2 regions of the Faecalibacterium sp. Marseille-Q3530 genome follow, and region 1 is predicted to be linked to the other one. Evidence: a T-box and tRNA genes for the amino acid it is inferred to sense, from the RefSeq annotation. Region 1 holds a T-box; the other holds one or more tRNA genes.
The links. A T-box is a leader RNA that pairs with one kind of tRNA and senses whether it is charged. The one in region 1 lies ahead of metG (methionine--tRNA ligase), so its partner is inferred to be a tRNA-Met.
Positions count from the first base shown of each region.

Region 2: it has a tRNA-Met gene. The T-box ahead of metG (methionine--tRNA ligase) is inferred to sense a tRNA for this amino acid. The anticodon was not compared.

Region 1 is NZ_JAFREH010000001.1:624,807-640,294, forward strand. Features, by position in the region: gene J3350_RS02810 (peptidoglycan-binding protein) at 1-886, opposite strand, end outside; gene atpC (ATP synthase F1 subunit epsilon) at 1,064-1,471, opposite strand; gene atpD (F0F1 ATP synthase subunit beta) at 1,471-2,883, opposite strand; gene atpG (ATP synthase F1 subunit gamma) at 3,044-3,928, opposite strand; gene atpA (F0F1 ATP synthase subunit alpha) at 3,915-5,669, opposite strand; gene J3350_RS02835 (ATP synthase F0 subunit B) at 5,659-6,150, opposite strand; gene atpE (ATP synthase F0 subunit C) at 6,168-6,392, opposite strand; gene J3350_RS02845 (F0F1 ATP synthase subunit A) at 6,490-7,173, opposite strand; gene J3350_RS02850 (DUF2798 domain-containing protein) at 7,636-8,094, opposite strand; gene J3350_RS02855 (hypothetical protein) at 9,165-9,482, shown strand; gene J3350_RS02860 (Dabb family protein) at 9,574-9,876, shown strand; gene J3350_RS02865 (transglutaminase domain-containing protein) at 9,939-10,901, shown strand; T-box leader at 10,978-11,217, shown strand; gene metG (methionine--tRNA ligase) at 11,285-13,288, shown strand; gene J3350_RS02875 (DMT family transporter) at 13,301-14,260, shown strand; gene J3350_RS02880 (TatD family hydrolase) at 14,257-15,072, shown strand; gene J3350_RS02885 (methylenetetrahydrofolate dehydrogenase) at 15,298-15,488, shown strand, end outside.
Region 2 is NZ_JAFREH010000006.1:19,722-35,209, reverse strand. Features, by position in the region: gene uxuA (mannonate dehydratase) at 1-583, shown strand, start outside; gene J3350_RS06730 (mannitol dehydrogenase family protein) at 592-2,178, shown strand; gene J3350_RS06725 (ROK family protein) at 2,465-3,397, shown strand; gene J3350_RS06720 (glutamine--tRNA ligase/YqeY domain fusion protein) at 3,531-5,189, shown strand; gene J3350_RS06715 (FMN-binding protein) at 5,221-5,613, shown strand; gene J3350_RS06710 (leucine-rich repeat protein) at 5,791-6,861, shown strand; gene J3350_RS06705 (VWA-like domain-containing protein) at 6,894-8,324, shown strand; gene J3350_RS06700 (ATP-binding protein) at 8,342-9,880, shown strand; gene J3350_RS06695 (AEC family transporter) at 9,884-10,843, shown strand; tRNA gene J3350_RS06690 (tRNA-Met) at 11,064-11,140, opposite strand; gene J3350_RS06685 (DUF4349 domain-containing protein) at 11,247-12,416, opposite strand; gene J3350_RS06680 (RNA polymerase sigma factor) at 12,403-12,894, opposite strand; gene J3350_RS06675 (hypothetical protein) at 13,031-13,606, opposite strand; gene J3350_RS06670 (biotin transporter BioY) at 13,789-14,340, shown strand; gene J3350_RS06665 (MATE family efflux transporter) at 14,581-15,488, shown strand, end outside.

The sequences.
Region 1 (15,488 bases):
TCAGGATCTGAAGCGGTGTTTTGCCCTGCTTTGCCAGCGTGACCGTGCCCCACTGCTTCAGGCCCGGACAGGTGACGGACTTGCCGTCGCAGTATTCGGAGTAATAGGGATTGACCGTTCCGGTCTTCCGAAGATAGGTATTGAAGATGTCGTCCGTCAGCCGGACCATGACATCGAACACGGTCCGCCCGTGGACGTAATACTGGTCGTAGCTGGTGGAGTTGGTGATGTTGAAGCTGTAGCCCCGGCTGGGGTACCACTCGGTGTAGATGCGGTTCAGCGCCAGCGAGATTTGGCAGTGGATGTTCGCCCGCAAGGCGCTTTCCGGCCAGGTCGGGTAGACTTCGCTGGACGCCACGTTGGCGATATACCTGCGGAACGAGACGGTCACGTTCCGGGCCGAGGCCGCCGGTTTGCCCAGATGGACCGTGATGTTCTTCGGGATGATGACCCAGTCCAGCACACGGGGCGCGCACGGATCGGCAGGCGCTCTGCCGCTGCCCCCGCCGCCCGCAAACAGCGGGTGGGGCGGGATGACGATGGGCGGGTTCTCCACGTCCCGGTCCCCCTCCGTTTCGGGGATCATCTCCGGCTGGGCCAGCGTCACCTGCCCCGCAAAGACCTGGATGCCCTGGATGCGGACGGTGCGGTACCCCGCCTTCGAAGCCGTCAGACTGCACACCGCATAGGGCAGACGGGTGGTATTGTCCTCCTCCAGTGAGAGGGCACAGTCCGGGGCGGTCAGGGTCACGTCCGCGGCATTGCCCTCGGCGTCGGTCATCCGGGCCGCGGTGAAGCCGTCGCCGACGATGTTCACCGTGACCCCCTCCACCGGTGCCGACTGCCGGGCCGCAAATGCCTGAATGCGCAGAATTCCAGTCGCCATAAACAAAAACTCCTTTGCCGAAATGTTCGCTTGGTTCACTCACAGCGTATTCGGCAAGGAGTCGGAAGGTGCATGAAACAAACGCCCCCTGTCCGTCCGGAGGCATAGGCTCCGGAACCGGGCAGGGGGCGTTCATTGTTTGTTGTATCTTGGAAGGGAAAAACGGAACGGCCTGATTTACCGCTTGTACTTTGCGGCAGTCTGCAGGCGCTGCATGGCACGGTCAAGAGCGATCTTGCTCTGGTAATACTCGTGCATGCTCTGCTTGTGCTGCAAGCGCTCTTCGGCACGGATGCGGGCGGCCTCGGCGCGGTTGCGGTCGATGTCCTCCGGACGCTCGGCGCTGTCCACCAGCAGCAGAACGAAGGTGGGGGTCACTTCGGCAATGCCGTCGCCCACCAGCACATCGCGGGTCTCACCGTTCACGGTGAATTGCAGCATCCCCATGTGCAGGGCCACCAGCACCGGGCTGTGGCCGGCCTGCACACCATACACACCGTCGCCGGTGGGCAGGGTCAGGCTCTCACAATCGCCCTGATAAAACTCGCCGCTGGAAGCGGTGATGTTCAGCATGAACTTCTGCATCAGACGGCACCGCCCTTTTCCTCCGCGAGCTTCTCGGCGGCCTTCTGGCGGGCATCGTCCAGGGTGCCCACGTTGAAGAAGGCCCACTCCGGCAGATCATCGCACTGGCCGTCCACGATGGCGGCAAAGCCCTTGACGGTCTCGGCCAGAGGCACATACTTGCCCTGCAGGCCGGTGAAGTTCTCGGCCACCGAGAACGGCTGGGACAGGAACTTCTGCAATTTACGGGCGCGGGTGACGGTGAGCTTGTCTTCCTCGCTCAGCTCGTCCATGCCCAGGATGGCGATGATGTCCTGCAGCTCCTGATAGCGCTGCAGCGTTGCCTGCACCTTGCGGGCCACACGGTAATGCTCTTCGCCCACGATGTCGGCTTCGAGGATGCGGCTGGTGGAAGCCAGCGGGTCCACGGCGGGGTAGATGCCCTGCTCGACGATCTTACGGCTCAGAACGGTGGTGGCGTCCAGATGGGCGAAGGTGGTGGCAGGGGCCGGGTCGGTCAGGTCGTCGGCGGGGACGTAGACGGCCTGCACCGAGGTGATGGAGCCGTCGCGGGTGGAGGTGATGCGCTCCTGCAGAGCGCCCAGCTCGTTGGCCAGCGTGGGCTGATAGCCGACGGCCGAAGGCATACGGCCCATCAGAGCGGAGACCTCCGAACCTGCCTGCACGAAACGGAAGATGTTATCAATGAACAGCAGGACGTCCTTGTGGGTCTCCTCACGGAAATACTCGGCCATGGTCAGGCCGGTCTCGGCCACACGCATACGGGCTCCTGGGGGCTCGTTCATCTGGCCGAAGACCAGTGCGGTCTTGTTCAGAACACCGGAGGCGTTCATCTCGCCCCAGAGGTCGCAGCCCTCGCGGGAGCGCTCGCCGACGCCGGTGAAGATGGAGTAGCCGCCGTGCTCGGTGGCAACATTGTGGATCAGCTCCTGGATCAGAACGGTCTTGCCGACACCGGCACCGCCGAACAGGCCGATCTTGCCGCCCTTGGCGTAGGGAGCCAGCAGGTCGATGACCTTGATGCCGGTCTCCAGGATCTCGGTTGCAGGTTTCTGCTCAGCAAAGCTGGGAGCCTTGCGGTGGATGGGCCAATGGGGCAGCTCGTCCACCGGGCCCTTGCCGTCGATGGGGCGGCCCAGCGGGTCGAACATGCGGCCCAGGGTGCCCTCGCCAACCGGGGCGTTCAGGCCGTGGCCGGTGGCGGTGACCACCATCCCCTTGCCAAGACCCTCGCTGGCAGAAAGCATGATGCAGCGCACAGTCGTCTCGTTGACATGCTGCGCCACTTCCATCGTGCGCTCGGTGCCCTCAGCGGTCACCGTCAGCGCTTCCTGCAGGGCAGGCAGCTTGCCCTCGGTGAACTTGACGTCCACCACGGGGCCAGCTACGCGAATAATAGTTCCCTGTATCATACGATTGCCTCTTACTTACTGATTGTATAAACCCTCTCAGTCTCGCTTCGCTCGCCAGCTCCCCCAAAGGGGGAGCTTTTTCAAGTGATACGATTCTGCTCAAAACCTCGCCCTTCGGGAGAGGTGGCCGTGCGCCAGCACGGACGGAGAGGGTTCCTGGTTATTCGTTACTTTGCACCGCCGCAGCGCCGCCGATGATCTCGGTGATCTCCTGGGTGATGGAGCCCTGGCGGGTGCGGTTGTATTCGAGCTGAAGCTCGTGGATCATATCATTGGCGCTCTTGGTGGCCGAATCCATGGCGGTCATGCGGGCGCTCTGCTCCGCGCAGAAGCTCTCGGTCATGGCGCCAAAGATCATGCCGTGCATGTAGATGGGGGCCGTCTGCTCGAACACCGTTTTGGCGTCCGGGAACATCTCCACCTCGCCGCGGGGGTCACCCAGACCTTTCGGGGCGGGCTTCAGATGCTCACGGTCCAGCGGAAGCAGACGCTCCATCACCGGCTCACTGGTCAGCGCGTTCTGGATCTTGGTGTAGATGAGGTAGATCTCATCCAGCTTGCCGGACTTGAAATCGTCGATGGCGTCCACCGTGATGTCGCGGGCGCGCTGCAGCGTGGGAGCCGTGGCACCATAGTGGAACTCTTCCACCAGGCGCGGGTCCTTGTGGAGCAGGGCACGATAGCCGGTCTGACCAATGACGTAGAAGCGGGCATTGGGGTCGCTGCCGCACTGCTCTTTCAGGAACTTGAGCAGGTTCTGGTTGTAGGCACCCGCCATGCCCTTGTCGGCCGTCAGCACGACATAGGCACGGATGGGGTTTTCCTTCTCCCGCTCATGGAAGAACGGGTGGACCGGCTCGTCCGGCAGATGCGGCACGACGCGGGAGATGGTGTCCCGCATCCGGGTGAAATACGGCAGAACGTTCTGGTAGTTCTGCCGCGCCTTGCGGAGCTTGGAGGAGGAGATCAGGTACATGGCATTCGTGATCTTCATGGTATCCTGAATGCTCTCGATCCGCTCCTTGAGCAGCTTACTGGACGGCATGGCTCTCCCCTCCCGCATAGGTCTTCCACGCGGTCAGGATGGCGTCCACCTGCTCCGGCGTGATCTTGCCGGTGGAAGCGATGGCATCCATCGCGCCGGAAACATCGGCGTGGAAGGACCGCACAAAGGCGTTGACCTTTGCGCGCTGCTCAGCCAGCGGGAGCGTGTCCAGCATCCCGTGGGAGGCCAGCGTCAGGATGACGACCTGCTCGGCATCGGACTTGGGCTGATAGAGCGGCTGCTTGAGCATCTCGGTCAGGGCCTTGCCGTGTTCCAGCTGGCGGCGGGTCTCTGCGTCCAGGTCTGAGCTGAACTGTGCGAAAGACTCCATATCCTTGTACTGGGCCAGCTCGATGCGCAGGTTGGAGTTGGCCTTCTTCATGGCCTTGGTCTGGGCTGCGCCGCCGACACGGGACACCGACAGGCCGACGTTGACGGCCGGGCGGTTGCCTGCATTGAACAGGGCGCTCTCTAGGAAGATCTGACCATCGGTGATGGAAATGACGTTGGTGGGGATGTAAGCGGAGACATCGCCCGCCTGGGTCTCGACGATGGGCAGGGCGGTGATGGAACCGCCGCCCAGGTCGTCGCGCATCCGGCAGGAGCGCTCCAGCAGACGGGAGTGCAGATAGAAGACGTCGCCGGGGTATGCCTCACGGCCCGGAGAACGGCGCAGCAGCAGCGAGATGGCACGGTACGCCACAGCGTGCTTGGACAGGTCGTCGTAGACGATCAGCACACTCTTGCCCTTGTCCATGAAATACTCGGCCAGTGCGGTGCCCGCATAGGGCGCGATGTACTGCAAAGGAGCGCTGTCGGATGCCGTTGCAGCTACGATGGTGGTGTAGCTCATGGCACCGTGCTTCTTCAAATCCTCGGCCACGCGGGCGATGGAGGAAGCCTTCTGGCCGATGGCGACATAGATGCACAGCACCCCGGTGTCCTTCTGGTTCAGGATGGCATCGGTGGCGATGGAGGTCTTGCCGGTCTGGCGGTCGCCGATGATCAGCTCACGCTGACCGCGGCCGATGGGGAACATGGAGTCGATGGCAAGGATGCCGGTGTGAAGCGGGGTGTCCACGCTCTGGCGCTCCAGAATGCCGGGGGCCTGCTTCTCGATGGGGTTGTAGCCCTCTGCCTCGATGGGGCCCTTGCCGTCGATGGGCTCGCCCAGCGGGTCGATGACACGGCCCAGGAACTTTTCGCCCACCGGGATGCCCGCGCGCTTGCCGCTGCGGGTAACCAGGGTGCCGACGCCGACCGACTCGGCCCCGTCAAACAGCATGATGCCCAGACGGCCCGGTTCCACGCTCTCGACCATGCCCTTGGCACCGTTCTCGAAGGTGACGATCTCGCCGTAAACGGCGCGGTCCATCCCCTCGACCTGCACGATGCCGTCGGCGGAGGCGATGACCACGCCGCCCTCTTCCGAGGTCTGGGCGGGCTTATAATCCTCCACGCGGGTCTTCAGGGTAGCCAGAGAGGGCTTGCCGGCCATCATCTGGTCCAGCTGGTGGCGGCCGGAGTTGTCGAACATCCGGTCACCGACCTGCAGCACATAGCCGGAGAGCAGGCTCTCATCGACGGCCACGTTCAGGATGACCTCGGTGGCGTCGTAGAGCTTCTTTACCTCGTTCTTGATGCGAGCGATGTCCTCTTCGCGCAGCTGGTGGGCAGCGCGCAGGTCGGCCTTGACGATCCGGTTCTCCTCAAAGAACTCACGGCTGAATTCAGTTGCCATTGCCTGCACCTGCTTTCTCCAACAGATCGTCCAGCAGACGGGCGTCGTCCTGTGCGGTCAGGTGCCGTGCCAGCAGCTTTTCGCACATTGCACGGGCCAGAGCCGTGGTCTGGGCGTCGGCCTCGCGCAGCTTGTGCTGGCGCTCTGCCTCGGCCGCGGTCTTGCCCTCGGCAAGGATGGCGTCAGCCTGCTTCTGGGCGTCCAGCAGCAGCTGCTGCTTTTCCTTCTCCGCCTGCTGCTCGTAAGCCTTGCGGCGGGCAGCGGCCTCATCGTCCACATTGCGCAGCTTATCCTGCGCAGCATTCAGTGCTGCAGCGGCTTCGCTCTTGGAAGTCTCGGCAGCAGCAAGGGCGTCGTCCACCTGCTTCTGGCGCTCTGCGATGATGTTCATGACAGGCCTGTACAGGAACTTGCGCAGCAGCAAAAACAGGACCAGAACGTTGACGACCGTCCACAAAAGGTTCAGATTCAGTGTCAGCATTCGTCATGCCTCCGTTATCAACCCAGGAACAGGATGATCAGCAGTGCAACGACGAAGCCGAAAATTGCAGTACCTTCTGCCAGAGCAGCGCCCAGCAGCAGGTTGGTCTGGATCTTGCCGGATGCTTCGGGCTGGCGGCTGATGGCCTCCGTTGCCTTACCGGTCGCAATGCCGATGCCGATGCCGCCGCCAATACCAGTCAGCGCTGCGATGCCAGCGCCCAGAGCTACGAGTCCGTTCATAATAAAATCTCCTATCTTTTATCGTTTTTCTTTTGTACGCCTTCTCCGTCCCTGCTCCGCAATGCCAGGGGAGCTGTCTGCGCAGCAGACTGAGAGGTTACTCTTCGTCTCCCAGGCTCTCCTTCATAAAGAGGGAGGTCAGGAACACAAACACATACGTCTGGATCAGACCATCGAACAGGTCAAAATACAGGCTGAACACTGCGGGGACGAACACCGGCACCACGAGCTTGATCAGCTCCATGATGACGAACGCGCCCAGCACATTGCCGAACAGTCGCATACACAGGCTGGTGGGCCGGATGGCGATCTCCAGGATATTCATGGGAGTCATGATCGGCGTAGGAGCCGCCAGACTCTTGAGGAAGCCTTTCCCGCCGCGCGCGTGGATGCCGGAGTATTCGATGAGCACGATGCTCATCAGGGCCAGAGCTGCGGTGACGTTCAGATCCTTCGTGGGAGGCTTGATGCCGAACACACCAATGAGGTTGGAGCACGCGATATACAGCGCCACGCTCATCAGATACGGCACATACCGTTTGCCGTTCTCGCCCAGCAGCCCGACGAAGAAATCGTTGATAAGAGTCACGACCGTTTCCAGCATGGCCTGGCGCCTGGTGATGTGATCGACCCGCAGATTCCGCGTCAGCAGGATCGAACCGAGCACCAGAAACACCATGATGCCCCAGCTGACGACCACGGATTCCGGGATCTGCAGCCCGAACACCGAGACCATCTCCACGTTCAGCTCTTCTTTCAAAGCAGCAGTCAACGCATTCATTCTTTTGCTCTATCTCCTTTCCTTGTTATCGTTTTTCCGAAAAAGTGCTGCAATGCGCGAAAAAAAGCAGGAGGCCGAGACGTTCTCGTCCCACATCCTCCTTCGCTCACGCCTTGCCCGGCGCTTTTTACGTGACGTATCATAGCACGATTGTGCCGAATTTTGTAGCCCCCGGCCCAACATTCTACGTTTTGTTATATTCCATTTCACAACAGCCGAAGAAGTGTTGTGTATTTTGTGCAAATTTTCAATCTTGTCTTATGCCAATTGCACAATTTCCAAGTGGATTCTCTTCCTTTCGCTTCGTTTTCCGAGTCAAAAACGGGGCAAAATCGGCACATTATTCACCATTTGTATATCCGGTATATCAAATTTATATAGGCGGACCGGCTGCGATGCAGCCCCCAAACGCGGCTGTGATACTGCCCTTATATAATTGTAATACAGATTTAATATGGCCGTTCACTGCTTTTCGCCCCGGCGGAACAGCAGGCGGAAGATGGCACGGCTCAGCGGGCCGCAGTAGAACATCTGCCAGCACAGCGCCATGGGGAAGTTGCAGCCAAAGGTGTGCACCCAGGTGCCAAAGCTGGGGTCCTTGAACAGCACGGTCGCGATCAGGCTCATGACGGGGCACATGACGCAGACGATCATCAGCGAGATGGCGTAGGTGATGAACTGGGGCCGGTCGGTGGGCCGCATAAAGCGGAAGGCCAGCCGGGTGGCCAGCTTCTCGACCACAAAGAACTCCAGGATAAAGGCAGCAGGCACCATGATGGGCATTTCATGCAGCGCCATGGCAAAGGTGGCGTTGGTCACGCCGCCCGTGTTCAGCGCCACATTGTAAACGATCATGCCATAGACCATGATGGCGGCCATGATAATGGTGAAGACGATCTTTTCAAGCAGAGTTTTCGGCATTGTTATAAGCTCCTTTTTATCGGTTGTGGAAAACGTTCATCGCACCAAAACAAAAAAAAGAAGCCGGACGAGGGAACCTTCGTCTGACTTCTTTGCGCGACTACCATTCATTGTCTGCTATGATAGCACAAATTTTCGCTTCACATAAGAGTCCGCCGTCGGTTTCTCGCTTTTTTCCACAAATCATCCACAAACGGCCCGAACATTTTGGTGCAGTTGATGTATCCCAGTTTTTTGGATTTTTGGTGCAAAAGTACGCCTCATTTGTTGTACACTCTGCGAATAGACAACTCCGCCTTTGTCGTGTATAATAAAGCCAGAAACCAGAGAAGTACAGCAGAAGCTCAAACGAGAGCTAACCCCGCTGACTTGAAGCAGAAAGGAGCGAGACCGATGGTCGATATGGAACCCGCACAGTTCGGACAGACTGTCGGGATTCGCTGAGAGGCAAAACAGAGGCTCACCACAAACGGGATGTTTCCCCCGTATAAAAACACAACAACGAGCCGGTCTTGAGCATCAATCACGCGAAAACAGAACAGTCTGTCGAGTATAAATCCCCTGGCGATTCAAATAGATCCGCATGAGGTGATTCCCATGATGAAAGCTTTTGCGCGGACGAGAATATTTGAATGACCAAAAAGGAGCAACTCCAATGTACTAAGCAATGGAATCCCCGGCAAATCTAACTCGAAAGAATGTGGTAATATGAAATTCATCTTCATGATCTCACTACCGCAATCCAACAGTTAAGAGAAGGGTCAATCCAATGTACACGAGTAACGAGTAGTTCCCCTTGAACCAGATTCCCAGTTTCTGATCGTTTCTAAGGAGAGTCACCCTATGAAGCGTTTACTCCGAAAATGAGGAAATCCAAGGAGAAGAGGCTTATGACTCCGAAGAAGTAAGTATCCAGCCGGACGAGGGCTTGCAACCGCCTCGTCCGGCTGGTTTTTTGTTTGTTCCTTCGCACATTTTCCGGGCAGAATGTTCCGTTCCGGGTTGAATCCCGTCCTTGCTTTTTCACCCCCCCTATGTTATACTTGTGAAAAAAGATGGAGGTGTATCGTATGGATTCGTTCTTCTCGTCTTCCACCCTGTTCAACATTGTGCTGGCCGTGATCTGGTTCATCTCCGGCATCCGGGATTTTCAGGGCAAGGACCCGCTCATCAAACTCCCCTTCAACCAGTACGTCCGCGACCCTGAGTACCGCGCGTTCTGGCAGAAAAAGAACGGCGTATTCTACATGCTCAATGCTCTCGCCTTTCTGATCCTGGCCTTCACACCTGTCACATCGCTGGTCTACCGCATCCTCTTCGGTGTTGCCATCGGGGGCGATCTTCTTTATCTCGTTGCCTATGAGAGCTGGAACCATAGCGCCGATTGAATCGTTCTGCTCTGGTTCCATTCCAAAATTTTTCTTGCTCCTTCTGCCGTTCTCTGCTACAATGGAGAAAAAACGCAGGAGGATTTTTCTTATGGTCAAGCATGTGATTCTGTGGCAGCTCAAAAATGAGCTTTCCGACACCGAAAAAGCCGCCGTCAAGGCAGGCATCAAAGAGGGACTGGAAGGACTGGCCGGTCAGATCCCCGGTCTGGTAAACATCCGCGTCAACATTGACGCGCTCCCCTCTTCCAACGCCGACCTGATGCTGGACACCACCTTCGAGACCGCCGAGGCACTCAAGGGCTACTCCACCCATCCGGCCCATGTCGCCGTGGCTAACAGCAAAGTGCGGCCTTATTACAAGAACCGAGTTTGCCTGGATTACGAGGTCTAACATGCTTACACCAGCTGCATCCTCCCGGAGATGCAGCCATAGCACGAAATGAGGATGGCATCATGAATAAAGCACTTCGGAATGTTACAGCCCTTTTCCTTGCAATGCTCCTTTGTCTTTGTCCGCTTTCGGTTCAGGCCGCTGGTGTCACCGGCGATACGGTCCTGGCCAGCTACCGGACACTGATCGACGCTTACAACAACTTCGCCGACCTGCACGAGTCCTATCTGGTCATGCTGGGTACACAGAATGTTTCAGATTCTGTCCGCGCCTACTACGACGGTGTTGACCTTGTGTTGGATAACCTCTACGCCACCGGCTCCGCAAAGGGGAATCTTGCCACGCTGGATGCCGGCACGCTGACCGAGATCAACAACATCCTCACCGAGGACATCGCTTTTATGAATGCGGCCAGCGCCACGGTACAGGCGCAGATGGGCAACGGTTACCCTGCCGGGAACTATACACCGGGAACGGTCTACGGCCCCAAGCTGAACCAGACTGAACTTGATCAGGTGGCCGGTGTCGTCAGCCGCTTTGCTTCCAGCCTGCCGCTTTCTTCCATGAGCGACGTTGATAAGGTCATGGCTGCGCGGGACTACCTCATCCAGTTCTGCTCCTATGCCCCCGACTGGTCGAAGAACCGTGCCAACACGGCGTGGGGTGCGCTGGTCTACCGGCAGGCGCAGTGTTCCGGCTATGCCCGCGCCATGAAAGCGCTCTGCGACTCCATCGGAGTGGAATGCTGCTACGTTCATGCGGACGCGGCGGCTTCCAATCCAAGCCACCAGTGGAACACCGTAAAGATCGACGGCCAGTGGTACATTCTGGATGTGCAGGGCGATGACTCTTCCGGCTTCGAGGCATTCTTCCTTCTGTCGGATAACAGTTATGCCGCATCCACCGGCCTGTCATGGGATCGTTCCGCCGTTCCCGCCTGCCCCGCCGACTATACCGGCACGCATTACCACTACGTTTTCTTCCAGCGCATGGATCAGAGCCTGTTCGCCGCGCGGATGATTTGAGCGTTTCTCATTGACAAACCCGCCTTTTTTGCGTATTATAATGTCAAAGGGGATTTTATGCCCCTTTGACACACACAAACTGGCTTTGACGAGAAGAGTATGCACAGCAGGCACCTGACAGAAAGCCCGAAGGATGGAAGCGGGCAGGCAGCGCTGGGCAGAAGATGGCCTCCGAGCCGCGCAGGTGAAGATTGAGCCTGCGACGGGTGCGCCCGTTACTGCGCGTGGGCTGGTCTTTCATCAGCCCACAAGGCCCCGCTCGCAAGAGCGCGGCGAAGCAAGGTGGTACCACGGAAGTTCAGCTCCCGTCCTTGTCCGGCACATCCGGCAGGGCGGGAGCTTTTTTGTGACACAGCCACGATAGAAAGGAAGAGCATATCCCTATGAGTGAGCACAAGACATTTTACATCACCACCCCCATCTACTACCCCAGCGATAAGCTGCACATCGGCCACAGCTACACCACCGTAGCCTGCGATGCGCTGGCGCGCTTCAAGCGGATGCAGGGCTATGACGTCATGTTCCTGACCGGCACCGACGAGCACGGCCAGAAGATCCAGGATAAGGCCGCCGATGCCGGCGTGACCCCCAAGGAGTACGTTGACAAGATCGTCGCCACCGTCAAAGACCTGTGGAAGCTGCTGGATGTCAGCTACGACCGCTTCATCCGCACCACCGACGACTACCACATGGAGTCCTGCCAGAAGATCTTCACCAAGCTGTATGAGCAGGGTGACATCTACAAGGGCGAGTACATCGGCCACTACTGCAAACCCTGCGAGAGCTTCTGGACCGACAGCCAGCTCGTGGACGGCAAGTGCCCCGACTGCGGCCGTGAGGTCTACGATGCCCACGAGGAAGCCTATTTCTTCAAGACCAGCAAGTATGCCGACCGCCTGCTGAAGCTCTACGAGGAGAACCCCCAGTTCATCCAGCCGGAGAGCCGCAAGAACGAGATGATTGCCTTCATCAAGCAGGGCCTGCAGGATACCTGCGTCTCCCGCACCTCCGTCAAGTGGGGCATCCCGGTCCCCTTCGACCCCAAGCACACCATGTACGTCTGGGTCGATGCACTGAGCAACTATATCTCCGCGCTGGGCTACGGCAACGAGACCTACCACGATTACGATAAGTTCTGGCCGGCTGACCTGCACATGGTCGGCAAGGAGATCCTGCGCTTCCACACCATCCTGTGGCCCGCCATGCTGATGGCTCTGGATCTGCCGCTGCCCAAGCGCGTCTTCGGCCACGGCTGGCTGCTGATGAACGGCGGCAAGATGTCCAAGTCGGTGGGCAATGTCGTGGACCCCGTCATCCTCTGCGACCGCTACGGCGTGGACGCCATCCGCTACTTCCTGCTGCGTGAGATCCCGTTCGGCAACGACGGCATGTTCACCAACGAGGCCCTCATCAACCGCATCAACAGCGACCTGGCCAACGACCTGGGCAACCTGCTCAGCCGCACCGTCGCCATGTGCGAAAAGTATTTCGGCGGCACCGTCCGCAATGTGGCGGGCACCGAGGCCATCGACGCGGAGCTGGAAGGCCTGATCAACGGCCTGACCGCCAAAGTCACCGCCGATATGGACAACCTGACCATCCCGCAGGCGCTGATGGAGATCTTCGCCGTCATCCAGCGCGCCAACAAATACATCGACGAGACTGCGCCCTGGGCATTGGCCAAGGACGAGGCCAACAAGGAGCGCCTGGAGAGTGTGCTCTATCACCTGTGCGAGGCCCTGCGCGTGACCGGCATCCTGCTGAACGCTTACCTGCCTTCCACTGCCCCCAAGATGATGGATCAGCTGGGTCTGGACGCTTCTGCGCTCGACCTGAGCAAGACCGTCTACGGCGCACAGGATACCTACACCGTCCACAAGGGCGACGCACTCTTCCCCCGCATCGACGTGGCCAAGGAGATCGCCCATCTGAAGGAAGAGGACGAGAAGCGCAAGGCCGCTGCCGAGGCTGCCAACAAGGCCAAAGTCGAGGCCGAAGCCGCCAAGAACGCCCCCGCTGCCGCGGAGGAGAGCGGCGTGGACTTCACCCACGAGCCGGAGATCACATTCGATGACTTCTGCAAGGTGGAGCTGCGCGTGGCCGAGGTCCGCGCCTGCGAGAACCTGAAGGAGAGCAAGAAGCTGCTCCATCTGACCGTCTTCGACGGCGAGCGCGAGCGCTGCATCCTGTCCGGCATTGCCAAGTGGTTCAAGCCGGAAGACCTCATCGGCAAAAAGATCGGCATCGTGGCCAACCTGGCCCCCCGCCCGATGATGAAGGGCAAATATGTCAGCGAGGGCATGATCTTTGCTGCCGACACCGCTGACGGCGGCTGCTCCATCGCCTTCTACGGCGAGGACACCCCCGTGGGTTCCCGCATCCACTAAGAAAGGAAGATCATGTCTATCAATTCTGCTGTCCGCGCCACAAAGCTGGATAAGATCTTTGGCACGCCCGTGTGCGCTGTGCTGCTGGCAATTCTCTGCAATATCCTGTGGGGCTCAGCCTTTCCGTTCATAAAACTGGGCTACCGGCTGTTCTCCATCGACCCCGCTAACACGGCTTCCATCTTCTGCTTTGCGGGAGTGCGGTTCATGCTGGGCAGTGTGCTGGTGCTGCTGGGCAGCATCCTGCTGCAGGGACATGCGCCGCATTTCCCCCGGGGCAAGGTGGCGGCAGAGTGTTGTGCGCTGGGTCTGTGGCAGACCACCGCGCAGTATGCGTTCTACTACATCGCCGTGGCTATGCTCACCGGTGCCTTTGGCGGCATCCTGAACAGCACCCAGAGTTTTTTAGGAGTCATCTTTGCCCACTTTATTTACGGCAATGCGGACCGCATGACCACCGCCAAGACCCTGGGCTGCGCCATCGGCTTTGCAGGTGTGCTCATCGGCACCATCGGCAACCATGGCAGCGGCAGCGGCTGGGGCGTGTTCTGCATGATGGCAGCCACCGTCATCTTTACCCTGTCCGGCCCGTGGAACAAGTCGGTCACCAAAAAGGCTGATAGCTTTGCCGTCTGCTTTCTGAACCTGTTTGTGGGCGGTCTGGCGCTGTTTGTGCTGGGCACCGTTATGGGCGGTCGGCTGCATGTACAAAGTGCGCTGGCGGTGCTGGTCATGCTGTATCTTGCCTTCATCTGCGGCGCAGGCTATATCCTGTGGGCGCTGCTGATGAAAAACAACCCCGTCAGCCGCATCGCGATCTTTGGTTTCGTCAATCCGGTGGTCAATGTGCTGCTCAGTGCGGTGCTCAACGGCGAACCGCTGTTCCGCTGGCAGTATCTGGCGGCGCTGCTGTTCGTGTGCGTGGGCATCTGGCTGGTAAACAAGGCCCCTGCCCAGAAGGAGAAGCTATGACCGGCCCCATCTTTGACACCCACGCCCATTACAGCGCCCATGCCTTCGATGCCGACCGCTTCGCCCTGCTGGACAGCCTGCCCGCAAAGGGCGTGGTCGGCGTCTGCGAGCAGGCCACCCACTCTGGGGATGCCCCCCGTGTGCTGGAGCTGGCCCACCGGTATCCGTGGGTCGTGGCCGCCATCGGCATCCATCCGGAAAGCCTGCTGGCCCCGGAGGACTGCGGCGCGGACGGCCCGGCCCCCACGGTGTCGGTCTACGGCGGCGACTGGGCCGCAGAGATGCGGGCGCTGGCCCCTTACTACGACGACCCGAAGGTGGTGGCCGTGGGCGAATGCGGGCTGGACTATCACTGGCCGGTGCCAAAGGACGCCCAGCTGGCCCTGTTTGAGGCCGAGATCCGGCTGGCGCTGGAACTGGACAAGCCCATCATCGTGCACGACCGCAACGCCCACGCCGACGTCTACGCCCTGCTGAAACGCTACCAGCCCAAGGGCATCGTGCACTGCTATTCCGGCAGTGCCGACGATGCACTCTGGCTGGCAAAGCAGGGACTCTATTTCGGCTTCGGCGGAGCCTGCACCTTCAAGGGGGCCAAACGGGCTGCCAAAGCCATCGCGGCCCTGCCGCTGGAACAGCTCGTTCTGGAAACGGACTGCCCCTACATGGCCCCGGAGCCTGTGCGCGGTACCCGCTGCGACAGCTCGCTCATCCGCTATGTGGGCGAATACATCGCACAGGTCAAGGGCGTTTCCACTGAGGAAGTGTTCCGGCAGACCGCTGAGAATGCAAGGCAAGTCTACCAGTTGTAAAGTTTAGCGCTGTATAACCTCTCAGTCATCGCTTCGCGATGCCAGCTCCCCTGGTAGGGGAGCCATTGGCAGGCCGGGTAAGTTCTGCTGTTCGCTTAGGCCCAATTGGGCGCGAAGCGCCTGAGAGGTTGCACCCCATCATTTCACCTGCAAAAGCTGAAGTTCACATCAGCTTCTGTATAGATCAACTTTGAAAATCCAAACTGTTATAAGGAGACATCACTTATGAAAGCTCGTATTCCGCAGCACCGCGAATTTATCATCAACTTCCCCGACACCGTCGATCAGGCCAAGGCCAACGAGGGCTGGGCAAAGCTGCAGCAGATCGTCGAGGACTACAAGAAGGACCACAACGGTGCTTCCGTCTATGCACCCAGCTTCATCGAAGACTGCGAGCCTGCCGTCAAGAAGCTGCA
Region 2 (15,488 bases), on a different contig from region 1:
GTTCAAGGCCTATGCCCCCGTCACCAAGGAGAAGCTGTGGGAGAACCTGAAGTACTTCCTGGAGGCTCTCATGCCCACCTGCCGCGAGTGCGACATCAAGATGGCCATCCACATGGACGATCCCCCTTGGGATATCTTCGGCCTGCCCCGCCTGCTGGTGGATGCTGAGAGCATCGACCGCTTCCTGAGCATGGTGGATGACGAGTACAACTGCCTGACCCTGTGCTCCGGCAGCCTGAACGCAAACCCCAACAACAATGTTGCTGAGATCGTCCGCAAGCACTGCGACCGCATCGCATTCGCACACATCCGCAACATCCATCACTTCCCCAACGGCGACTTCTCCGAGGCTGCCCACCGCGATTGCTGCGGTGAGACCGGCATCATCGAGATCCTGCGCGCCTACCATGACGGCGGCTACGAGGGCTACATCCGCCCCGACCACGGCCGTCAGCTGTGGGAGGAAGGCCCCGGCAACTGCCGCCCCGGCTACGGCAAGTATGACCGTGCTCTGGGCATCCAGTATATGCTGGGCGTCTGGGATCTGCTGGACCGTCTGGATGAAGAGAAAAAGAAAGGCTGAGCATCAAAATGAAGCTGTCTGATATCAAAAACGGCAATCTGTCCGCCGAGTGGGCAGAAAAAGGCTACGAGCTGCCCAAGTTCGATGTCGAGGCCGTCAAGGCCAAGACCCATGCAGAGCCGACCTGGGTGCACTTCGGCGCAGGCAACATCTTCCGCGCCTTCCCTGCAGCCGTCCTGAACGACGCCCTGAACAGCGGCAAGTATGACCGCGGTGTCATCGTGGCCGAGAGCTTCGACTATGAGATCATCGACAAGGCTTACCGCCCCTACGATAACCTGAGCCTGCTGGTCTGCCTGAAGTCCACCGGCGAGATCGAGAAGAAGGTCGTGGCCTCCGTGACCGAGAGCCTGAAGGCAGACCCCTCCTTCACCGAGGACTGGGCACGTCTGGTCGAGATCTTCCAGAACCCCAGCCTGCAGATGATCTCCTTCACCATCACCGAGAAGGGCTACGGCGTGGCTCCTGCGGACCTGGAGCGCGGCCTGACCCCCGTTCTGGCCATGGGCAAGGTCACCGCTCTGCTGTATGAGCGCTTCAAGGCCGGCAAGCTGCCCCTGACCGTGCAGAGCATGGACAACTGCTCTCACAACGGCGACAAGGTCAAGAATGCCGTCTTCACCTACGCTTCCAAGTGGGTCGAGCAGGGCCTGGTGCCCGCCGAGTTCCTCGCCTATGTGCAGGACGAGACCAAGGTCACCTTCCCCTGGAGCATGATCGACAAAATCACCCCGCGCCCCGACGCCAAGGTCCAGAAGATGCTGGCCGACGACGGCTTTGAGGACAACTACACCATCGTCACCGAGAAGCACACCTTCACTGCTCCCTTCGTCAACGCCGAGGAGACCCAGTATCTCTGCATCGAGGACCACTACACCAATGGCCGTCCTCCGCTGGAGCTGGGCGGTGTTCTGTACTGCGACCGCGAGACCGTCGATAAGATCGAGAAGATGAAGGTCTGCACTTGCCTGAACCCGCTGCACACCGCCATGTCCATCTATGGCTGCATGCTGGACTACACCCTCATCTCTGCCGAAATGGCCGATGAGGACCTGCGCACATTCATCCAGAAGATCGGCTACATCGAGGCCATGCCCGTCGTCGTCGATCCGGGCGTCCTGAACCCCTACGAGTTCATCGGCGCGGTCATCAACCGCCGCCTGCCCAACCCCTTCATGCCCGACGCACCCCAGCGTATCGTTACCGATACCTCCCAGAAGCTGGCCATCCGCTTCGGCGAGACCATCAAGGCTTACGAGGCCCGCGGCCTGGACAAGAGCAATCTGGTCCTGATCCCGCTGGTGCTGGCTGGCTATGCCCGCTACCTGAAGGGCATCGATGACAACGGCAAGGCTTTTGAGATCTCTCCCGATCCGATGCTGGCCGAGCTGCAGGCCATCGTGGCTCCGCTGGAAGTCAAGGAAGGCGAGCAGGACTTCAGCTGCCTGAAGAACCTGTACAGCCGCGCCGACATCTTCGGTGTGGACCTGTATGCGGTCGGTCTGGGTGAACAGATCGAGGGCATGGTCAAGGAGCTGTACGCTGGCAACGGCGCAGTCCGCAAGACCCTGCACAAGTACGTCGTCGCCCGCTGAGCGCTGACATCCTCTTTTTAAGTTAAGCTATCTTCGCCCCCACGCTGCGTTTTGCTTTGCCGCAGCGTGGGATTTTTTATACCCTCTCAGTCTCGCTTCGCTCGCCAGCTCCCCCGATGGGGGAGCTTTTGTGCTGTATATGTTGCCGCTGCGGCAAAACCTCGCCCTTCGGGAGAGGTGGCAGCGCGTGAGCGCTGACGGAGAGGGTGGAATTTCCGGCAAATGCCTTTACTTATAGCCGATTTTTTGCCATAATAAGAAAAAACGGAACCGGGAGGAAACCAGCATGAAGGTCATGATCTTTGACGTGGGCGGCACCGAAATCAAATACTCGGTCATGGACGATGCGATGAACCGGTACGAGTCCGGCAGCATCCCGACGCCCAGCGACAGCCAGCCGCACTTTCTCGAAACGTTGGCGCAGCTCTACCGCCCCCACAGGGACGAGGTGGACGGCATCGCACTGAGCCTGCCCGGCTTCATCGACGCCGAGCACGGTGTGGTCCGGGGCGGCGGTGCGCCCTCCATCATCTATAACATCGGCACCCCGGTGGGCCCGCGCCTGGCCGAGCTCTGCGGCTGCAAGGTCTGGATCGAAAACGACGGCAAGGCAGCTGCCATTGCCGAGCTGCAGCGCGGTGCGCTGCAGGGGTGCAGCAACGCGGCGGTGTTCGTCATCGGTACCGGCGTGGGCGGCGGTCTGATCGTCAACGGCCAGCTGGTGCGCGGCCGGGACTTCACCGCGGGCGAGTACAGCTTCATGAACACCAACGCCGACGCCTGGAGCGACGGCAAAAAGTCGATGGCCTGCCAGTGCAGCACCTCCGCGCTGCTGGATGCCTACCGGGTGCGCAGGCAGCTGCCTGCCGATGCCCCGATGAACGGCAGGCTCTTCTTTGATGCGGCCAACGCAGGGGAGCCGGAGGCGCTGGAAGTGCTGGAAGCCTTCTGCATGGCGGTGGATGTGCAGATCTACAACCTCAGCGTCCTGCTGGATCTCGAAAAGGTGGCCATCGGCGGCGGCATCAGCGGCCAGCCCCTCCTCATCGAGACCCTCGACCGGGTGTATGAGGAAAAGATCCTGAAGGGCCATCCCTTCGGCGAGGAGCAGGCCCGCAGCCTGCCCCGGCCGGAGATCGTGCCCTGCGCGTTCCACAACGAAGCCAACCAGATCGGTGCGCTGGTCAGCTACCTCAACGCATTTTACCCGCAGAAATAAAGTGCCTAGAGCAGCTGTTTTTCGATGGTTTGTATTTCTAGCTTGAAGCAAAGCGAAAAATGGTGTATTATAATGGGTATTGAATCATGAGCAGTACCGGGCGGTTTGGCCCGGATGAAGGGGGAACTCCACCATGGCTGATAAAAACTTTTTGACCGAGATCATCGACGCCGACCTCGCCGAGGGCAAGGTCAGCGAGATCCATACCCGTTTCCCGCCGGAGCCCAACGGCTACCTGCACATCGGCAGCGCCAAGGCGATCTATATCAACTGGTCCATCGCGAACCAGTACGGCGGCAAATTCAATCTGCGTCTGGACGACACCAACCCCGCCCGCGAAGGCGAGGAGTATGTCAACAGCATCATCGAAGACCTGCACTGGCTGGGTGCCGACCCCAACGGCGGCATCTTCTATGGCAGCGACTACTTCGACAAGTGCTATGAGTACGCCGAGAAGCTCATCCTCGAAGGCAAGGCCTACGTGGACGACCTGACCCGCGACGAGATGCGCGAGTACCGCGGCAATGACGCGGGCAAGCCCTCCCGCCCCTCTCCGTGGCGCGACCGTACCCCGGAGGAGAATCTGGACCTGTTCCGCCGGATGCGCGCCGGGGAGTTCCAGGAGGGCGAAAAGACCCTGCGTGCCAAGATCGACCTGGCCAGCCCCAACATGAATCTGCGCGACCCGGCCATCTACCGCATCAAGTATGCGGAGCACCACCGCCAGGGCAGCAAGTGGTGCATCTACCCGATGTACGACTTCGCCCACCCCATCCAGGACGCCATCGAGGGCATCACCCACAGCATGTGCAGCCTGGAGTTCGAGAACCATCGCCCGCTGTACAACTGGGTCATCGAGAACATCTTCGGGACCGAGTTCCCCAAGCAGCGCGAGTTCGCCCGCCTGAACATGACCAACACCGTCATGAGCAAGCGCTACCTGCGCGAGCTGGTGGAAATGGGCATCGTGGACGGCTGGGATGATCCCCGGATGCCGACCCTGTGCGGTCTGCGCCGCCGCGGCTACACCCCGACTTCCATCTTTACCTTCGTGCGTGAGGCCGGCATCTCCAAGTCGGACAACCTCATCGACATGCGCCAGCTGGAAGCCTGCATCCGCAGTGAGCTGGACCTGACCGCGCAGCGCCGCATTGCCGTGCTGGACCCGGTCAAGCTCATCATCGACAACTACCCGGAAGAGAAGACCGAATACTTCGACATCGCAAACAACCCCAACCGCGAGGCCAACGATGCCACCACCCGCAAGGTGGCGTTCACCCGCGAGCTGTGGATCGAGAACGAGGACTTCGCCGAGGTGCCGCCTCCCAAGTTCAAGCGCCTGACCATCGGCGGCGAGGTCCGCCTGATGGGTGCATATCTCGTCAAGTGCGAGAGCGTCGAGAAGAACCCCGACGGCAGCATTGCCGCCATCCACTGCACTGCTGACATCGAGACCGGCAATGGAAACCCGGCCGACGGCCGCAAGGTCAAGGGCACCATCCACTGGGTGAGCGCCGCCCACGCCGTGGACGCCGAGGTCCGCCTGTACGACAAGCTCTTCACCGAGGCCAACATGAACGCCATCCCGGAGGGCAGCGACTACAAGGACTACCTGAACCCGGAGAGCGTGACCGTGCGCACCCACTGCAAGCTGGAAGAGAGCCTGAAGGACGCCAAGCCCGGCGAAAAGTTCCAGTTCGTCCGCACCGGTTTCTTCACCCCGGATTCCAAGAATCCTGGCGTGTACAACCGTGTCGTGACCCTGCGCGACAGCTTCAAGCCTGCAAAATAAACCAAGACCTGCCAAAGGAGCATACAACAAGATGAAGAAACACATGAGCCGGAGCACCCTCGTGATGGTGCTGCTGGATATCGTTCTGGGTGTGGTGCTGTCGCTGTATATCGCCAACACCGGCACGATGCCTGCCGCAGACAACGCGGCCACCTACACCGACGGCACCTACACGGCCAGCGCCAAAGGCTGCCTGAGCGATGTGGCGGTCACCGTGACCATCACCGGCGGTAAAGTGACGAATGTCGATATTGATGCTTCGGGCGAGACGCCGGAACTGGGCGGCAAGGCGGCGGAAAGCCTGACAGCCAGCCTGAAAGAGGCAGGCAGCACCGCCGGTGTGGATGCCGTGACCGGCAGCACCATGACCAGTGACGCGGTCTTTGCCGCAATGGATGATTGTCTGGCGCAGGCCGCACAGTGATCGCACTCTCCCAACTGCTGCACGGCAACTGCGCGTGCAGCAGTTTTTTTGTGACCCTCTCAGTCTCGCTGCGCTCGCCAGCTCTCCCAAAGGGCGAGCCATTGGCAGTCGGGGGCAAAGATCCGCTTCTGTTGCAAGCTGCTTCGCCGTGTGTTCGCGGGCAGCATGAGGATGCCTATGTACATTGATGTTTTACCATTGTCCGATACCACGGCCCGCCTTGTCCGGGCCTATGGGGAGGCCCCCTGCATCGCCCTGCCGTCGGTGCTGCCGGCCCCGGAGGGCGGCAGCTGGGCTGTCACCGAACTGGGGGACTACTGCTTCTCCGAATCGCCCCGGAACCTGCCCGCCCCGGACGCGGTCTGCCGCTACGCAGTGGGGGAAGACGGCAGCGCCGTCCTGACCAGAGCCTTTGGCCGGGACCGGACCGGGCAGCACCGCCGCTATGACCTCGACTTTGGCGCTGCGCCCGAAGAAGACCTCCACCCCGTCTGCGGGAACTTCCTCGAAGAAGCCGTCCTGCCGGACAGCCTGCGGGTCATCGGGAGCTGCGCGTTCTACAACTGCCGCAGGCTGCGCACCCTGTCCGTGGGGGCGGGGGAGCTGACCGTGGGCAGCGATGTCTTTTTGAACTGCTTCGCACTGGCGGACCTCATCGTCCGGGCCGACCCGGAGCAGGCCACCGGCCTGTTCGCGCTCGTCAACAACATCACCGAGGCCGTACGGGCGCTGTTCTGGTGCCCCGGCGAGGCGGCCCCCCGCGCAGGCCTGTGGTACCCGGCCTACTGGGAGGATGTGGAGGAATCCCCGGCGCATATCCTGCTGCACACCTTTTCCGGTCAGGGATATCATTACCGGCAGTGTTTTCTGGACGGAAAAATCCTCTGCGCAGAATACGACGCTATTTTCCCGGACGGCCACGCCTCCGAGGACAAGGATATCATGGCCATGCTCTGCTTCGACCGTCTGCGCTGGCCCTGGGGCCTGACCGAACAGGCAAAGGCCCCCTACACCGCGTTCCTCAAGGCGAACACGGGCCGGGTCGTGGCCCGGCTGCTGAAGGCGCAGGACCTTGACAGCCTGAAGGCCCTGCTGGCGCTGGATGTGCTGGACGCGGCCGGGTTTGCCGAGGCCGCAGCGCTGGCCGTTCAGGCCGAACAGGCTGCTGCTGCGGCCCTGCTGGCCGATGCTGCCCACAGCAGGCAGGCCGCAAAGCCGAACCGGAAACGCTATGATTTTGACTTTTGAACCCTTTCCCGCAGGGGAAGTGAGGTGAAACGATGCCCAAAGAAACATTTTTCGACCCCCGCAAGCCGTTTGAATCGAAGCGCCCGGAGACCCACGAGGAGTGGCAGGTGCGGATGGGCGGTGAGGTGCTGGCTGTGGTGCGCAGCGGGTTGTATCTGGACTTCCGCTTTCTCGACCTGGCACTTTCGGCGCTGACGCCCACCCCAGATGAGCGGTGCGGCGTGCTGGCCACCGATGGCCGCATCCTCTGCTACCAGCCCAGCGCCCTGCTGCGGCTCTATCAGCAGAATCCGAAGTATCTCAACCGGTTGTATCTTCATACGATATTCCACTGCGTATTCCGACATCTCTGGATGAAAGGGAAGCGCGACCCGCGTCTGTGGAGCCTGGCCTGTGATATCGCGGTGGAAAACGTCATCGACGGGCTGAACCGCAGCAGCGTCAAACGGCCGCTGACCTATGTGCGGCAGAACGCCTATCAGTGCATCGCGGAAGAGGGCAAAGTCGTGGCAGCGGCCCCGGCGTACCGCTGGCTGGTCCGGCAGACGCCCGGTGTGCTGCGCCAGCGGGAGCGGGAGTTCTGCACCGACGACCACCGCCTCTGGCCGAAAGACGCCCCCGAACAGCCCCAGCAGATGTCGACCCCGCTGCCCCAGAAGACCTGGCAGAAGATTGGCGAACGGATGCAGACCGAACTGGAACTGCGCGACAAGGAGGCGGGCGAGGGGGCCGACAACCTGAAGGAACAGGTCAAAGCCGCCAACCGCAGCCGCCGCAGCTACCGGGATTTTCTCCGCCGGTTCTGCGTCACGCGGGAGGAAGTCCACCTCGACCCCGACGAATTCGACCTGAACTTTTACACCTACGGCCTGTCCGTCTATGGGAACCTGCCCCTCATCGAGCCGCTGGAAACGCGGGAGAGCCGAAAGATCGAGGAACTGGCCCTCGTCATCGATACGAGCTATTCCACCTCCGGCGAGCTGGTCCGGGCTTTTCTGGCCGAGACCTACACCCTGCTGAAAGGGCGGGAGAACTTCTTCCACCGGATGAACCTGCACCTCATCCAGGCCGACAACGCCATCCGGCAGGACCTTCTGGTCCGGAACGAGGACGAGCTCATCCATGCGATGAACCACTTCCAGCTGCGGGGCGGCGGCGGAACGGATTTCCGCCCGGCGTTCGAATACGTCAGCCAGCTCTGCGCCGAGAAGAAGTTCTCCAACCTGCGGGGCCTGCTCTACTTCACCGACGGCATGGGCACCTACCCGGCCCGCCGCCCGGCCTATGACACGGCGTTCCTGTTTCTGGGCGACCGTTTCGATGACGCCAATGTCCCGCCCTGGGCCATGAAGGTCGTGCTGGACGAGGAAGAATTTGCAGGCCCGTCTGCCAGAGCCGCGTCGGCCCTTGCCGAGGCGCTGTACGACGAGGACGACCCCTGCCGCGAACTGAACAACACCTGAGGATGTGAGGAACGTTTATGAACATCAAACGAGCCAAAGAAGAGATCGAACACACCGTCAAAGCGTATCTGGCCAAGGATGCGCTGGGCGAATACGCCATCCCGGCCATCCGGCAGCGCCCCATCCTGCTGATGGGCCCTCCGGGCATCGGCAAGACCCAGATCATGGAACAGGCGGCGCGGGAGTGCGGCGTGGCGCTGGTGGCCTATACCATCACCCACCACACCCGCCAGAGCGCGGTGGGCCTGCCCTTCATCCGCCAGCGCCATTATGACGGGAAAGACGTCTCGGTGACGGAATACACCATGAGCGAGATCATCGCCAGCGTCTACGCCAGAATGGAGGCCACCGGCCTGAAGGAGGGCATCCTCTTCATTGATGAGATCAACTGCGTCTCCGAGACGCTGGCCCCCACCATGCTGCAATTTTTGCAGTGCAAGACCTTCGGCAACCAGGCCGTCCCGGCGGGCTGGGTCATCGTGGCGGCAGGCAACCCGCCGGAATATAACAAATCGGTCCGCGATTTCGACCTCGTCACGCTGGATCGTGTCCGCCGGATGGACATCGAGCCGGATCTACAGGTCTGGAAGGACTACGCCCGCGCTGCCCACCTGCACAGCGCGATCCTGAGCTATCTCGATCTCCACCCGCAGAACTTCTATCAGATCAACGCCGATGTGGACGGCACCCAGTTCGTCACCGCCCGCGGCTGGGAGGACCTTTCTAATCTGCTGGATACCTACGAGGCGCTGGGCCTCAAGGCAGACGAGGCACTCATCCGCCAGTACATCCAGCATGAGAAGATCGCGGAGGATTTCTCGGCCTACCTCGACCTCTACTACAAATACCGCGACGACTACGGCGTGGAAGAGATCCTGGCCGGGCAGGCCAGGCCCGCCGTCTTCGCCCGCCTGCTCAACGCGCCCTTCGACGAGCGGCTGAGCCTTGTCAGCCTGCTCCTGTCCGGCCTGAACAACCGGTTCACGGCGTCCCGCCGGGCCGATGCTGCGGCCGATGCCTGCTATGCCTTCCTGCGGGAGGCCAAACAGGGCTTTGCGACCCTGCCCGATGACATCCCGGATGGCCCGGCAACTCTGTTCAACCAGATGATGACCGACTACGACGCCGAGACCCGGCGCCAGCGCGAGGCGGGTCTGCTCAGCCGCGACGCGCTGGCCACCCGGCTCAAGGTCTATGCCGTCCTGCGCCAGTGGGAGGCGGAACTGCGCCGCGCCAAGGCGGCGGGCACACAGGAAGCCTTCGACCTGCTGCGCACCCAGTTCCAGTCGCTCTCCGACGAGCGGGATGCCGCACAGGAGGCGGCAGCCAGCGCACTGGAAGCGGCCTTCGATTTTATGGAGCAGGCCTTTGCCGAGAGCCAGGAGATGGTGGTCTTCGTCACTGAGCTGACGCTGGCCCCTGCCGCCCATGCGTTCATCACCGAGAACGGCTGCCCCCGGTACTTCCAGTACAACAAGGACCTGCTGCTCGACCACCGCAAAGCGGCATTGCAGCAGGAGCTGGCGGCGGAAGAGCGCCGCCACGGGGGAATGTGAGCCATGCTGGAAAGTCTGGTCTTCAGCCTGAACAGCACGATGCCGCTGTTTTTCCTCATGCTGCTGGGCTACCTGCTCCACCGCAGGCAGTTTCTCACCGACGACTTCGTGGCTATGGCCAACAAGTTCGTCTTTCATGTGGCGCTGCCGGTGCAGCTGTTCCGGGACCTTGCCACCATGGACGTCCGCGCCAGCTTCGACGGCCCCTATGTGCTGTTCTGCGCTGCGGTCACCACAGCAAGCATTCTGGTCATCTGGGGGCTGGCCCGGCTCTTTTTGAAGGATAAGCACATCGTGGGGGAGTTCGTGCAGGCGAGCTACCGCTCTTCGGCGGCCATCCTCGGTGCGGCCTTTATCCAGAACATCTACGGTACCTCCGGCCTGTCCGGCCTGATGATCCTGGGCAGTGTGCCGCTGTACAACATCTTTGCGGTCGTCATCCTCACGCTGGAAAGCCCTTCGCAGGACGCCCGGAGCGGCATGGGGGAGAAGCTGGTCAAGAGCCTCAAGGGCATCGTGACCAACCCCATCCTGCTGGGCATCGCGGCGGGCTTTGCGTGGAGCCTGCTCCGCCTGCCCATGCCCGCCATGGCCAACAAGACGCTCTCCAGCCTGGCCGGTATGACCAGCCCGCTGGCCCTGCTTGCCATCGGTGCGGGCTTCAAGGGTCGCGCGGCGCTGGGCTACCTCAAGCCCACGGCCGTTGCAACGGTCATCAAGCTCATCCTCCTGCCGGCCATCTTCCTGCCCGTGGCGGTGCGGCTGGGCTTTGTGGACCAGAAGCTCGTGGCGCTGATGGTCATGCTGGGCAGTGTGACCACCCCGGCGGGCTACGTCATGGCCAAACAGATGGGCCACGAAGGCACCCTGACCGGCAGCGTCTGCGTCACCACCACCTTCTTCAGCGCCCTGACCCTGACCTTCTGGGTCTTCTGGGCGAGGAGCCGGGGTTATATCGTATAAATAAAAAAGAGCTGCTGCAAAACTCCTTCCGGCATCGCATCCGCGATGCCACCTCCTTCTCAGAGGGAGGCTTTACAGCTTGCCGTTGCGCTAAGGCTCCCTCATCGAGGAAGCTGGCGCGGCGAAGCCGTGACTGAGGGAGTAAAACAGCGGCTCACTTTTTTGTATTAAAATAAAAACACAACAAAAAAAGCATCTTGAAAAATTTCAAGATGCTTGGTGGTTGCGGGGGCCGGATTTGAACCAACGACCTTCGGGTTATGAGCCCGACGAGCTACCAGACTGCTCCACCCCGCGCTATTTACTTTTTGCTGTCGGCCTCTCGCTGACTGCTCAAGTATAATACCACAGAGCGGGGAAGATGTCAAGTGTTTTTCGAAAGTTTTTTCGAATCTTCCGGTCGTCACTTCGCTTCAGGCTTGCGGGGCTGCTTTTTGCGGGGGTGGCGGACTTTGTAGAACACCACGCCGCAGATGATACCGATGCCGATGGCGGGCCATGCGCCGATGAGGAAGACGAGAACCGTCTGGACCCCGGCGGTGAAGTTCGACCAGCCGTTCCGGAAGGCGTCGGCCAGTCGGGCACCGAAGCTGCTGCCGGTGGAGGTCAGGGTCTCGACCTCGTTGAGGGTGATGTTCACGGTGCAGTACTGCACCTGATTGGCGTACCAGTTCAGCTGGCTCTGGTAGCTCTCGATCTGGTACTGCACGTCGCTCAGGGAGGACTCGATCTGCAGCAGGTCGGAGAGCGCGTCCGCGCTGGCCTGCAATTCCTGCAAACGGGTGCGCTGGGCGGTCAGATTGTCCAGCCGGGCCTCGATGTCCAGATACTGGGTGGTCACATCGTCGGCGCTCTCGCTCCGGCTGATCACGCTGCCAGCGGCTTCGGCAGATGTCAGGAAGGCGCTGTAAGCGCTCTCCGGCACCCGCAGGGTCAGCGAGAGGGTGCGGGTGTTGTCGGTGCTGTCGGTGTACTCATTGCTGGACTCCATATAGCCGTCCACATCGCTGAGCGTTTCGTTCAACTGCTGCTGGGACCAATCGAAGTCCTGCGTCTCGATGGAAAGATCGGCCGTGTAGACGATCTTAGCGCTGTCCACCGTGCCGGAAGCCGAGTCCTCGCCCTCCACATTGCCGGAGGTCAGCAGGTCGGCGCTGCCGGCACCACGCACGGCGCGTTCGGCGCTGCCGGTGCCGTAGGTGTCTGCACCGCCGTCCAGAGAATAGGTGGCAAGCTCCGGTGCGGCGTCGTAGGCGGCTGCCGTGCTGGGCGCAGACCCGCCGGAGAACAGGGTGACACCGTTCCAACTGCTTTTGCTCAGCGCGGCACCATACAGGCAGACACCGCACAGCGCCACACAGGCGGCCAGCTCCGCTGCCCGTTTGACTGGGAAACGGAGGGGGGCCTTTTTCTTCTTTTCCGGTGCAGGGGCCGGGGTGAGCTGGGGTTTGAGGGTGGTGCCGGATGCGGCCTGCTCGGCCTGCCGGGCCTTCTGCATGGCCAGCAGCTTTTCTTTCAGGTCGTCCGGGGCATGGACGTCATCGACCTCCATCTTGTACTCATACCACCTCATCTTCGATCTCCTCCTTCAGCATCGTATGTAGCTGTGCGCGGGCCCGCCGCAGCCAGCTGAGCACCGTATTGGTGGGAGCCCCCATCATCCGGCCCACTTCCGCAGCCGTGTATCCTTCGTAGTAGTGCAGGTACACGGCGTTGCGGTAGTTTTCCGGCAGGGTGCGCACCGCATCGAGCACACTGCCGTCTTCCATCTGGTCGGGCGCGGGGATATTCTCATCCAGTTCGGTGTCCTTCTGGCGCGCTGCACGGGTCAGGTCCCGGCAGCGGTTGATGGCGACACGCAGCAGCCAGGCCTTGAGGTGCTCCTCACTCTCAAAGCGGCCGTCGTAGTTCAGGAGCTTTTCGAAAACATCCTGCACCACATCTTCGGCGTCCGCCGCGCAGCTGCAATTGTGGTAGGCTGCTCGGTAGACGGCGTCGCTGTATCGCTGCACAGCCAGCGCAAAAACTTCGTCTTTGGTCAACTGTCCCATATCGTCTTACACTCCTTTGAAGCCCCGGTGGCCGGGGTTTGCTGGAAATCGTTGGTTCCAGTGGGACATTCTACCGGATACACGGCTGAGAGGTCCCGATTATTGCATCGCAGAATAAAAAGAGTATAACAAAAATTCAACGTTTGTACAATCGCTGAAGCAACGCAATGCGCCCGGCGAGGAAGGCTTCGGCCTTGGGGTGGGCAAGCCAGTGCTTGTCGCCCGGCTCCCGGCAGAGCCGCTGCTCCAGCGCATGGGGGTCGGTGTCGATGGCCTCCACATCCCGCAGCGTGAGGGTGAGCGTGAGGGCCGCCGCGCAGTCCGGCAGGGGCGGGAGCGGGTCCTCCCAGACGAAGGGCGGCAGCAGCTGCACCGCATACACCGTGCGGGTGCACTCCTCCGTCAGCAGCAGGGCGGCGGGGGTGCCGTCGGGCAGGACGTGAAGGCTGCTGTAAAGCAGCTGCAAAGTCCGGGGTGCCAGCAGGGGCGTGCTGGCCGCGCCGGGCGTTTCGCGCAGGGTGAGGAAGGCTTTGGCCTCGTCGGCGTAGATGCGCCGGGCCGGTGCCTGAAAGTCTGCCCAGAGTGCGGGCAGCGCAAACACGCCCTCGCGGTCCAGCCCATGCTGGAGCAGCAGGTAAAATTCGGTCAGCGGGTGTGCCGGGTCCGGCTGCGGCATCCCGAAATCCGGCCGGGAAAGATGTCCTCCGCCCATGTGATACGCCTCCTTGGAGATTCTGCTTCCAGTATAGTGGGCGGCGGGCCGTTTGGCAAGCGAAATCGCGGATTGTAAACCCTGGCTGAAATTTTGTGTTGACCATTTGCGGCGGGCCGGGGTATACTGGCGAGCGTGACCGACAACAACGACAATATCGACCCGAATATCGGAGGGAAATCATGGAGAAGAAACTGACGACGTATCAAATGGCAGTCACGGCGCTGATGGCAGCTGTGATGTGTGTTCTTGGCCCGCTGACGGTGCCCATCGGAGCCGTCCCCATCTCGCTGGCAAACTTTGTCATCTGCCTGACCGCCTGGCTGCTGGGCCCCAAGTTCGGCACCCTGAGCGTGGCGGTGTATCTGTGCATCGGCCTGATCGGTGTGCCGGTCTTCTCCGGCTACGGCGCAGGCCTGGCCAAGCTCGCCGGCCCCACCGGCGGTTATCTGGTGGGCTACCTGCTGCTGGCGCTCATCGGCGGCCTGTTCATCGAGAAGAGCAACGGCAACCCGGTGGTCTCCGGCATCGGTCTGGTGCTGGGCGACGCGGCCTGCTATGTGCTGGGCACGGCATGGTTCGTGTTCCAGATGCAGTGTGAGCTGGGCTACGCACTCTCGGTGTGCGTCTATCCCTTCATCGCGCTGGACCTCGCCAAGATCGTGGTCTCCTGCGTCGTGGGCGCATTGCTGCGCAAGCGTCTGGTGCAGGCAGGCGTCCTGAAGATGGCCTGATGGTCAAAAGAAACGAGAAAACCCCGGCGTTCTCCGGAGGATCATGAAGCACGAGAGGAAGACCGACCTTCTGCAAGCAGCGGAGGGCCGGTCTTCCTGTTTTTTCTGCTTTTGTTTGACAAGTGCGGCCAATGGTTGTAAGATTAAATTATTTGGTACTTATTAAGTAAAGCAAGATACTTCAGGAGGAACATCGTGGCAGCAACCGTTTTAGAACCGCAGAAGAAAAAGACCCGTTTGATGACGGAGGGCAGCATCTGGAAGAGCATCCTGCTGTTTTCCGTGCCGCTGATCCTGGGCAACCTGCTTCAGCAGCTGTACAACACCGCCGACTCCATCATCGTCGGCAACTTTGTGGGCAGCAATGCGCTGGCAGCCGTCGGCTCCAGCGGCTCGCCCATCTTCCTGCTCATCGGCTTCAGTCAGGGCATCGCAGTGGGTGCGGGCGTCGTGGTGGCGCAGTATCTTGGCGCGAAGGACCGCGAGGATGCGCAGCGGGCCGTGCATACCGCGCTGGCGCTGGCCGTGCTTCTGGGCCTCATCCTGACCATCGGCGGCATCCTCGTCAGCCGTGCCCTGCTTACGGCCATGGATACCCCGGCGGAGGTGCTGGAGGACGCGGTGACCTATATACAGATCTACTTCGGCGGTGTGCTGTTCAGCGTCGTGTACAACATGGCGGCGGGCATCCTGAATGCGGCGGGCAACTCCCAGCGGTCGCTGCTCTATCTGGGCATCGCATCGGGCACGAACATCCTCCTCGACCTCGTGCTCATCGCGGGGCTGCGGATGGGTGTGGCCGGTGCGGCCATCGCCACCGACATCAGCCAGCTGGTTTCCTGTGTGCTGGCGCTGCGCTTTCTGATGCGGGTCCAGGACGACTACCGCGTGACGGCCAGAGAGATCCGGGTGCACGGCAAAATGGCCGTCCGCATCATCAAGGTGGGCCTGCCCACCGGCATCCAGAATATGGTCATCTCGCTGTCCAACATTCTGGTGCAGGCCAGCGTCAACGGCTATGGTGCCGCCGCCATGGCCGGGTTCGCGGCCTATATGAAGGTGGACGGCTTCAACATCCTGCCCATCATGAGCTTCAGCATGGCGGCCACCACCTTCGTGGGGCAGAACTTCGGTGCGGGCAAGCTCGA